2 regions of the Kineococcus sp. AC630 genome follow, and region 1 is predicted to be linked to the other one. Evidence: predicted binding sites of a transcription regulator. Region 1 holds the regulator's gene; the other holds the start of a gene.

Evidence for each region. The regulator LexA, encoded in region 1, represses DNA repair genes until DNA is damaged. The targets are predictions, from matches to a motif close to TCGAACANNTGTTCGA.
Region 2: ruvA (Holliday junction branch migration protein RuvA) is a predicted target of LexA. The motif match lies at 1,684-1,699, and genes of this name have one in related genera.

The regions. Positions count from the first base shown of each region.
Region 1 covers NZ_CEEDMJ010000038.1:1,894-7,370, forward strand. Annotated here, with positions in the region: gene AC0I8G_RS24605 (methyl-accepting chemotaxis protein) at 1-378, shown strand, start outside; gene lexA (transcriptional repressor LexA) at 625-1,308, shown strand; gene AC0I8G_RS24615 (aspartate/glutamate racemase family protein) at 1,283-1,966, opposite strand; gene AC0I8G_RS24620 (ATP-dependent DNA helicase) at 1,998-4,085, opposite strand; gene hflX (GTPase HflX) at 4,182-5,477, opposite strand, start outside.
Region 2 covers NZ_CEEDMJ010000005.1:153,559-159,035, reverse strand. Annotated here, with positions in the region: gene AC0I8G_RS07345 (YebC/PmpR family DNA-binding transcriptional regulator) at 1-271, shown strand, start outside; gene ruvC (crossover junction endodeoxyribonuclease RuvC) at 347-979, shown strand; gene AC0I8G_RS07335 (dienelactone hydrolase family protein) at 898-1,614, opposite strand; gene ruvA (Holliday junction branch migration protein RuvA) at 1,723-2,313, shown strand; gene ruvB (Holliday junction branch migration DNA helicase RuvB) at 2,313-3,383, shown strand; gene yajC (preprotein translocase subunit YajC) at 3,557-3,919, shown strand; gene secD (protein translocase subunit SecD) at 4,015-5,477, shown strand, end outside.

The sequences.
Region 1 (5,477 bases):
GGGGAGGTGAAGGAACTGGCCCAGCAGACCGCGCGCGCCACCGAGTCCATCGTCACCCGCGTCAACGCCACCCAGACCGACGCGGCCGAGGCGGCTTCCGCGATCGCGGAGATCACCGAGGTCATCGCCCGCATCGACGGCCTGCAGGCCACCATCGCCGCGGCGGTGGAGGAGCAATCGGCGACGACCTCGGAGATGGTCCGCAACGTCACCGAGGTCTCCTCCGGGAGTCAGGAGATCGCGCTGAACATCTCCGGCATCGCCGCCGCAGCGGATCAGACGACGGCGGGGGCGACCCACACCGCCACGACCGCCGGGGAGGTCTCGCGCACCGCCAACGAGCTCAGCGAGCTCGTCAGCCACTTCACCCTCGCCTGATCCACCCCGCCTCCGGACCCACCGGCGCCGTCCCGCACCCCGCGGGGCGGCGTCGTCCGGTGGTGCCTGTCATGTCTCACGACACGCCGGTTCGAACACGTGTTTGATCCTCGCCCCCCGGATGACTACCGTGACGTGGATCGGACCCCAGGACGGGGCCCGGTCGTACGACTCACGCGGAACGACAGGGAGAGTGACGTGGCCGACGTGCTGGACGGATCCGGCGACACCGGACAGGTGGCGCCGATGGCCTCGGTCCACCACTTCCCCGACGGTCCCTACGGCCGCGACGGACTCACCCACCGCCAGCGGCGGGTGCTCGCCGCCATCCAGGAGTGCGTCGAGCAGCGGGGTTACCCGCCGAGCATGCGAGAGATCGGTCAGGCCGTCGGCCTCACCAGCCCCAGCAGCGTCGCGCACCAGGTGAAGACCCTCGAGAAGCTGGGCTACCTGCGCAAGGACCCGCGCCGTCCGCGGACCCTCGAGGTCGTCTCGCCGGCGTCGGCCCGCGGCACCATCGACGGGTTCGAGGCCACCGCGGCCGACGGCCGCCCGCGTCCGCGCTACGTCCCGGTCGTCGGCCGGATCGCCGCCGGTGGCCCGATCCTCGCCGAGGAACTGGTCGAGGACGTCTTCGCGCTCCCCGCGCAGCTCGTCGGCGCCGGCGAGCACTTCATGCTCAAGGTCGTCGGGGAGTCGATGATCGACGCCGCCATCTGCGACGGCGACTGGGTGGTCGTGCGCCAGCAGCCGACGGCCGAGAACGGCGACGTCGTGGCCGCCATGATCGACGGCGAGGCGACGGTGAAGGTGCTGCAGCGCAAGGACGGTCACGTCCAGCTGATGCCCCGCAACCCCCTCTTCGCCCCGATCGACGGCGACGAGGCGACGATCCTCGGCAAGGTCACGGCCGTGCTGCGAAGCCTTTGAGCGAGGTCACCAGTTCGACGGCCGCCTCGATCGCCAACCGGGGCGAGGTGAGGACCGGCACGTGCAGGTCGCGCAGCAACGGCGCTGCGTCGACCATGCTCGCCTGCGCCAGGACGACGACGTCCACAGGCGGCTCGAGCGCCCGCACCTGAGTCCGGACGGCCTCCGCGACCCCGGTCGTGTAGGTCAGGACGTCACCGGACTCGAAGGACGACCAGGTGTCCGGGCAGCGGACCTCGATCAGCTGCACGGCCCGACCGGTGGTCTCCGCGCACTCGCGCAGCAGCGGCAGCACGGTCGCCGCGGCCTCGTCCAGCGAGCTCACGACCGCGATCCGCCGCCCGGCCAGGACGGCGGCCTCGGCCATCGGGCGGTCGACCCGGACGACGCGCAGACCCATCTCGGCACCGACGGACTTGGCCGTCGGGCCGACGGTCGAGCAGGTGCACACGACGACGTCCGCGCCCTCCCCCACCAGTCGGCGCAGCCGGTCGGCCAAGGCCGGGCGGACGCTGTCGATCCCGTGGTCCCGCGCGGTGGTGAGCAGACCCGTGTCGACGAGGTGACGGTCGGCGACGGTGTCGTCCCGCTCGTTCAGGAGATCGCGGAAGGCGCGCACGTGGGCGTGCGCGGTGTGCAGGAAGCCGACGGTGGCCACCTCACGAGCATGCCACCCCGGACGCACGGCGTCAGCCACCGCTACCCAGACGCCGCAACGCCTCCAGCACGGTGGGGGTCGAGGTGGTGGACCAGAAGTCGGGCAGGCTGTCGCGCAGGAACCCGCCGTAGCGGGCCGTCGCGAGCCGTGAGTCGAGCACCGCGACGACACCGCGGTCACCGGTGGCCCGGATCAACCGCCCCGCCCCCTGGGCGAGGCGCACCGCGGCGTGGGCCGCCGAGACGGACACGAACCCGTTGCCGCCGGCCGCGTCGACGGCCCGCGCACGGGCCGACATCAGCGGGTCGTCGGGTCGGGGGAAGGGGATGCGGTCGATGACGACGAGGGAACAGCTGGGTCCTGGCACGTCGACGCCCTGCCACAACGACATCGTCCCGAACAGCGAGGTCGCGGGATCGTCGGTGAAGTCCCGGACGAGCTTCGGCAACCGGTCGTCGCCCTGGCAGAGGACGGGGGTCCCCAGCCGCTTGCGCAGCGCCTCGACGGCCTCCTCGGCTCCCTTGCGGCTGGAGAACAGCCCGAGGGTCCGTCCCCCGGCCGCCTCGACCAGTGCGGCGAGCTCGTCGTAGACGGCGTCGGTGGAACCCGCCCGCCCCGGCGGCGGCAGGTGCCGGGCGACGTAGAGGATCCCCTGCTTCGGGTAGTCGAAGGGGCTGCCCACGTCGACCCCCGTCCACGGCGTCTTCGAGCCCTTCTCCCCCTTGAGGCCGAAGGCGCCCGCGACGGGGTCGAAGGAGCCACCGAGGGTCAGTGTCGCCGAGGTCGCGACGACGGTGCGTTCGGCGAACAGCTTCTCCCTCAGCAGACCCGCCACCGACAGGGGTGCGATGTGCAGGGACGGTGCACGGGAGGCCGGGCCGAAACCCGCGGTCACCCAGGCGACGTCGTAGCTGTCCTGGGCGCCCCGACCGACGTCCTCCGCGAGGCGCTCGGCGACGGAGAACACGTCCTGGACGGCGGCCCGGGCCAGGTGACGCGCCCCGCGGGACTCGGCGTCCTCCTCCTTGCCCTGCCCTTCGGAGGCGTCCTTGAGGTCGCTCAGCGCGGTCCGGGCCGCGTCCCGGACAGCGACGACGGCGTCGGCGAGCTGGTCCGGCCAGCGGTCCAGGCGCCCCGGGGGCGCGTCCTCGAGGGCGGCCTCCAGCGCGATCGCCGCGTCGTCGAGGTGTTCCGAGACGATCCCGGCGGAACGGCGCAGCCGACGAGAGGCCGCGTGCAGCACCGAGGCGGACAGCTCCGCCGTCGCGACCGCCGTCACCCGGTCGGCCAGCTCGTGGGCCTCGTCGACGACGAGGACGTCGTGCTCGGGCAGCAACTGCCCCCCGCTCTCAAGGGCGTCGATGGCCGTCATGGCGTGGTTGGTGACGACGACGTCGACGGTGCGCGCGCGGGCCCGGACCCGTTCGGAGAAGCACTCGGCCGCAACGGGGCAGCGCTGGGACCCCAGGCACTCGCGGGCGGAGACCGAGACCTGCTTCCAGGCCCGGTCGCTGACCCCGGGGTCGAGCTCGTCGCGGTCGCCGCTCGTGGTGGTCTCCGCCCACTCGCGCAACCGGACGACCTCGCGGCCCAGCCGGCCGTCAGTCCCGGCGGAGGAGTCGGTGGTGGGCGCGGCGATGTCGAAGAGCGCGCCCTCGTCGGTGGGGAAGCCGCCGTCGATCTTGTTGCGGCAGAGGTAGTTGGACCGCCCCTTGAGGAGCTCCCAGGTGGGTTCGCGGTGCAGCTGCGGAGCGATCGCCGCGGCCAGGCGCGGCAGGTCGCGTTCCACGACCTGGGCCTGCAGGGCGAGCGTGGCGGTCGTGATGACCACGCGGCGGTCGGCGTGCACGGCGTGCGCGACGGCGGGCACGAGGTAGGCCACCGACTTGCCGGTGCCGGTGCCGGCCTGGACGAGCAGGTGGCGCCGGGTGCGGATCGCGTCGGTGACGGCCTGGGCCATCCGCGCCTGCCCTTCGCGGCGCTGACCGCCGAGGGCGTCGACGACGACGTCGAGCAGGTGGGCGGCTTCGGGACCCTCGACCTCGGTGGTGGCGTCGGTGGTGGCGTCGGTGGTGGTCTCGGCGCCGGTCTCGGTAGGGGTGTCGGTCGAAGCGCTCACGGGACCATCCTCCCCCGAGCCGGACCGGGTGAGGGTCACCGTCCACAGCGCGTCGTGGTGGCGACGCGCTGTGGACGGTGCGGTGTCACACCGCGGCTAGGCGGTGCGGGACAGCTTGTACTGCTCGAGCTCGGCCGCGAGTCGCGGCCGCACCCGGGCCAGCATCCGGGTCCCCTCGGCGGTGTGCTCCTCGGAGAGCACCTGGCCGGTGGTGTGGACCCGGTTGACCAGCTCACCGCGGTCGTAGGGCACGACCACGTCCATCTCCACGTCGGGCACCGGCAGCATCGAGGAGACGCGGGCGAGGAGCTCCTCGATCCCCTCCCCGGTACGCGCCGAGACCGCGATGGAGTTCTTCTCCTTGCGCAGCAGGCGCTGCAGGACCTCGGGGTCGGCCACGTCGGCCTTGTTGATCGCGACGAGCTCCGGGACGTCCTGCGCGTTCACGTCCGCGAGGACGCTGCGCACGGCAGCGAGCTGACCCTCCGGGTCCGGGTGCGACCCGTCGACGACGTGCAGCACGAGGTCGGACTCCGCCACCTCCTCCAGCGTCGAGCGGAAGGCCTCGACGAGCTGGTGCGGCAGCGAACGGACGAACCCGACGGTGTCGGCCAGCGTGTACGGCCGCCCCTCGGGCGTCTGGGCCCGCCGGACCGTGGGGTCCAGCGTCGCGAACAGGGCGTTCTCGACGAGGACCCCCGCCCCCGTGAGCCGGTTCAGCAGCGAGGACTTCCCCGCGTTGGTGTAGCCGGCGATGGACACCGACGGCACCGCCCGGGCGTGGCGCAGCGAGCGCTTCTCGTCGCGCGCCGTCCCCATGCCCTTGATCTCGCGGCGCAGCTTGGCCATCCGGTTGCGGATGCGGCGACGGTCCAGCTCGATCTTCGTCTCACCGGGACCACGGGAACCGATCCCCGCACCACCGGCGACCCGACCACCGGCCTGGCGCGACATCGACTCACCCCAACCGCGCAGGCGCGGGAGCAGGTACTCGAGCTGGGCGAGCTCGACCTGTGCCTTGCCCTCCCGGCTCTTGGCGTGCTGGGCGAAGATGTCGAGGATGACGGCCGTCCGGTCGACGACCTTCACCTTGACGATGTCCTCGAGACCACGACGCTGTGAGGCGGACAGCTCACCGTCGCAGATGACGGTGTCGGCCCCCTCCGCGGCGACGAGGTCGGCGAGCGCCGCGGCCTTGCCGGAGCCGAGGTAGGTCGCGACGTCGGGGGTGGCCCGGCGCTGCATGACGCCCGCGAGGACGTCGGACCCGGCGGTGGCGGCGAGGGCGGAGAGCTCCTGCAGCGAGACCTCGGCCTCAGCCCGGTTGGAGTCCGCGCTGGACCAGACGCCCGCGAGGACGACCCGTTCCAGGCGCAGCTGCCGGTACTCGAC
Region 2 (5,477 bases), on a different contig from region 1:
CGAGGAGGTCACCGACCAGGGCGACACCTTCGAGGTCGTCAGCGAGGCGACCGACCTGGGCGCCGTGCGCGACGCGCTGAAGGCCGCGGGGATCGAGTACGACTCCGCCGACGCCAGCTTCGTGCCCAGCGTCGAGGTGCCGCTGGACGCCGAGGGCGCGACGAAGGTCTTCCGCCTCATCGACGTGCTCGACGACTGCGACGACGTGCAGAACGTCTACGCGAACTACGACGTGTCCGACGACGTGATGGCGGCCCTCGAGGACGCCTGACCCACCGCCTCGACGCGCGCCGCTCCCCAGCGCGGCTCCCGGCCCCCACGACCGCTCCGTGCGATCGTGGGGGCCGTGCGTGTTCTAGCGGTCGACCCCGGGCTGACCCGGTGCGGCGTCGGGGTGATCGACGCGGTCCGCGCCGGACGTCGCGCCGAGCTCGTCGGCGTCGGCGTCATCCGGACCCCCGCCACCGATCCCGTGGCCTCCCGGCTGCTCGCGATCAGCGAGGGCCTCGACGAGTGGCTCGACACCCACCGCCCCGACGTCGTCGCCGTCGAACGCGTCTTCGCCCAGGCCAACGTCCGCTCCGTCATGGGGACCGCGCAGGCCGCCGGTCTGGTCCTCGTCGCCGCCGCGCGCCGGGGACTGCCCGTGGCGATGCACACGCCGAGCGAGGTGAAGGCCGCGGTGACCGGGTCGGGGCGGGCCGAGAAGGAGCAGGTCACCGTCATGGTCACCCGCATCCTCGGTCTCGACGCCCCGCCCCGGCCCGCGGACGCCGCCGACGCCCTCGCGCTGGCGTTGTGCCACCTCTGGCGGGGCGGGGCGACCTCCCGGCTGGAGGCCGCCGCGCACACCGCCCTCGTCACGGGCCGGCGCAACGCCTACGCGGAGGCGGAGGCTCAGGCGCGCTCGGCCGCGAGCCGACCCCGCAGGAAGTCCGTCGTGCGTTCCCAGGCCAGCTCGGCCGACTCGGGCCGGTAGCTCGGGCGTTCGTCGTTGTAGAACGCGTGCGGGGCGGGGTAGACCTCCATCGTCACCTCGACCCCCGCCTGCTCGCGGATGCGGGCCTCGGTGGCGCGCACACCCTCCAGCGGGACGGAGGTGTCCTCGGCGCCGTAGTGGCCCAGCACCGGCGCTCGCAGGCCGGAGTAGTCGGTGTCCGGGCCGGGGAGCCCGTACCAGGGCACCGCCGCGCCGATCCGGTCGCCCTGCTGCGCGGCCAGGGTCAGCACGAAGCCCCCGCCCATGCAGAAGCCGACGACCCCGGCGCGTTCCGAGGTGGTCCCGGGCAGGTCGAGCAGGTAGGTGACGGCCCCGGCGAGGTCGCGGGCCGCGTCCTCGGCGGGCAGGTCGGTGAGCAGCTGCGCCGCCTCGGCGGAGTCGTGGGTCGTGCGCCCGCCGTAGAGGTCCGGGGCCAGCGCCACGAAGCCCTCGCGGGCGAGGCGGTCGACGATGCCGGCGATGTGGTCGGTGAGGCCCCACCACTCCTGGACGACGATGACGCCCGGGCCGCTGCCGGACTCGGGGACGCGGAGGTAGCCGTGGGCGTGGCCGGACTCGGTGGCGCTGTCGAAGGTGACGTTCTGGCGGGGGTTCGCGGTCTTCTCGTGGGTCACGGCAGCACTCTGCCCCCAGGGTCTGCGCGGCGCGCCTGAGGGGTCGTGTCGCAGGGGCCGTCTAGCCTCTCGTACAAGTGTTCGTCGGGTGTCTCGGAGGTCGTGCTGGTGATCGCGTCGGTGCGTGGGCAGGTGCTCGCGGTGCGGCTGGACTCCGCGGTCGTGGAGGTGGGTGGCGTGGGGATGTTCGTCCTGGCCGCGCCCGCCACGCTGGCCGGTCTGCGCGTGGGCCAGGAGGCGTTGCTGCACACCACGTTGGTGGTGCGCGAGGACTCCCTGACGCTGTTCGGCTTCGCCGACGCGGACGAGAAGGAGGTCTTCGAGGTCGTGCAGACCGCCTCCGGGGTCGGGCCGAAGATGGCGCTGGCCATGCTGGCGGTGCACCGCCCCGACGGGATCCGCGCGGCCGTCGCGTCCGAGGACCACGCGGCCCTCGTCCGGGTGCCGGGCATCGGCAAGAAGACCGCCCAGCGCATCTGCCTGGAACTGGGGGACCGCCTCGGACCGCCCTCGGGGTCGATCGCGCCGGCGGCCTCGCCCTCGGGTGGGGACGCGCGCAAGGACCGGGTGGTCGAGGCCCTGGTCGGGCTGGGCTACCCGCTCAAGCAGGCCGGTGACGTCGTGGAGGTCGTGCTCGACGACGACCTCGACGTGCCCGGCGTCCTGCGGGCGGCGCTGCGCCACCTGTCGGGTCGCTGATGGAGGACCGGCTGGTGACGACGGGGGCCGACGAGCGTGAGCGCGCGGCCGAGTCCGCGCTGCGCCCCCACGGCCTCGACGAGTTCGTCGGGCAGAAGGTCGTGCGGGAGCAGCTCGCGCTCGTCCTCGACGCCGCCAAGGCGCGCGGGATGCCCAGCGACCACGTCCTCTTCTCCGGTCCGCCCGGGCTGGGCAAGACGACGCTGGCGATGATCGTGGCCTCCGAGATGGGCGCCCCGCTGCGCCAGTCCAGCGGTCCGGCGATCCAGCACGCGGGGGACCTCGCGGCGGTGCTGAGCTCGCTCGACGAGGGTGAGGTGCTGTTCCTGGACGAGATCCACCGGATGGCGCGCCCGGCCGAGGAGATGCTCTACATCGCCATGGAGGACTACCGCGTCGACGTCATCGTCGGCAAGGGCGCGGGGGCCACGGCGATCCCGCTGGAGCTGCCGAAGTTCACCCTGGTCGGGGCGACGACGCGGGCGGGCCTGCTCCCGGCGCCGCTGCGCGACCGGTTCGGCTTCACCGGCTACCTCGACTTCTACACGCCCGCGGAGCTCGTGCAGGTGTTGCGCCGCAGCGCTTCCCTGCTCGGGGTGCAGCTCACCGCGGAGGGGGCCGCCGAGATCGGCGGCCGCTCGCGGGGGACGCCCCGCATCGCCAACCGGTTGCTGCGCCGGGTCCGCGACTGGGCGCAGGTGCGGGGGTCGGGGATCGTCGACCGGCACGCGGCCCGGGCGGCGCTGGAGGTCTACGAGGTCGACGAGCGCGGCCTGGACCGCCTCGACCGGGCCGTGCTCGACGCGCTGTGCCGGCGCTTCGGCGGTGGACCGGTGGGCCTCTCGACCCTGGCCGTCGTCGTGGGGGAGGAGGCCGAGACCGTCGAGACGGTCGCCGAGCCCTTCCTGGTGCGCGAGGGGCTGCTGGGACGGACCCCGCGGGGTCGGATCGCCCTGCCCGACACCTGGGCCCACCTGGGACTCACCCCGCCCCGCGACGCGCCCGTGGGGGCGGCCTGGGCGTTCGCTCCCGAGGGTGACGAGGCCGACGAGGACCCCTCGCAACCCTGAGCGTCGCTGGGCTGGGCCGGACGGGTGAGCCTCTAGACTCCACGGGCGAGTCGGTCCCGGGTGGGTCCCTGCGGAACCTCACAGGGCCTCACCGCGTTGGGCCGGCCGTGCCGGCACCGGTCGGCGCAGGCACCGGTGAGTCGTCGATCCCGCCGGTGCGGAGAGGTTTTGTCGTGGGTGGTGGCAGCAGCCGGCTGTTCTTCCTGCTGATCATGGTCGCCCTGTTGGTGTTCATGTTCAGCCGGACGCGCAAGCAGCAGAAGGCTCAACAGCAGATGCAGTCCGGGGTCGCGCCCGGGGCCAGGGTCATGACGACCTCGGGCATGTTCGGGACCGTCGTGGAGATCGAGGGTGACGAGGTCGTCCTCGAGATCGCCCCCGGCCTGCAGACCCGGTGGACCCGCCGGGCCGTCGCCCGCGTGGTGGCGCCGACCGAGGTGGCTCCCCTCGAGGAGAGCGTGGACCCGGGCGACGGTGGTCTCAGCCTGCAGAAGCGCGACGACGACACCGCGGGCGGTGCCCCGCGCGCACAGTGACTACTGATAAGACAGCAGTCGTCCACTAGCAGTGACAAGCTTGCGCTGACCGGGTGAACATCCGTCACCCGGTGAGCGCCGTCCCGAGGTATTGAGTGTCCAACGACAGGCCGACGTCCACCAGCGGGTCCCCGAACCGGCCGCCCCGCGTGCGCCGCGGTGCGCCCATCCGCCGACCCCACCCGGGCCGCACCCTCGCGGTGCTGGTCCTCGTCGTCGTCGCGATGTTCGCGTCGGTGGCCGCCGGTTCGATCTGGAGCACCGCGAAGTGGTCGCCCGGTCTGGCCCTCGACCTCGAGGGCGGGACGCAGATCGTCCTGACGCCCCGTTCGACCAACGGCGGGACGGTTCCCACCGAGCAGGTCCAGCGCGCGGCCGAGATCATCCGGCAGCGCGTCGACGCCACCGGACTGAGCGAGACGGAGGTCTCCGTCCAGGGCGGGCAGAACATCTCCGTCTCCATCCCGGGCCAGGCCACCCGTGAGCAGCTCAACCTCATCTCGCAGTCGGCGCAGATGCGGATGCGGGTCGTCCTCTTCGACGAGGCCGTCACCCCGCCCGCCACCGACGCGCCCACCGAGGGGGCCACGCCTACGGACGGGGCCACGCCGACCGACGGTGCGTCGGCGAACCCCACGGGCGGGGCGACGCCCACCGACGCGGCGACTCCGACGGGCGCAGCCACGCCCGAGCCCACGCAGAGCGCGGACGGCGCGGCCGCCCCCGCCGCCCTGCAGGCCGCCACGACCGCTCCCACGGAGGCGCCCTCCGCTGCGGTGACGCCGCCGACGCTCGCCGACATCGCGACCCCGACCGCCACCCCGGGGCCGGGGCAGCCCAGCGGCACCCCGGCGGCCTCGCCGACCGACGCGAGCGACTTCGACAACTACAAGACCATCCCGGACCTCCCGGCCCTGTTCCAGAACCTGGACTGCTCCGACCCGGCCCAGCGCGCGCGGGGCATCGCCGACGACCCGACCAAGGTCCTCGTCACGTGCAGCCAGGACGGCAGGGACAAGTACGTCCTGGGCCCGGCCGAGCTCGAGGGCACGCAGCTCACCAGCGCGGTCGCCACGACCGCGACGAACAGCTCCGGGGTGAACACCGGCCAGTGGGTCGTGCGGCTGAAGTTCAACAGCGCGGGTGCCGACGCGTTCTCGAAGCTCACCACCCGCATCTCCACGCTGCCTTCGCCGCAGAACCAGTTCGCGGCGGTCCTCGACGGTCTCGTCATCACCGCCCCCACGGTGTCCCAGCGCTTCGGCGCCGACGTCGACATCGAGGGGAACTTCACCCAGGCCAGCGCCGAGGCCCTGGCCCAGCAGCTGCAGTTCGGCGCGCTGCCGGTGTCCTTCGTCGTGCAGACCCAGGAGCAGGTCTCCGCGACCCTCGGCTCGGAGCAGTTGCGCCACGGGCTGCTCGCCGGGTTGATCGGTCTGATCCTCGTCGTCGCCTACTCGCTGGTCCAGTACCGCGCGCTGGGCCTGGTGACCATCGGCAGCCTCGTGCTGGCGGCGGCGCTGAACTTCGGGGTCATCCTGCTGCTGAGCTGGCTGCA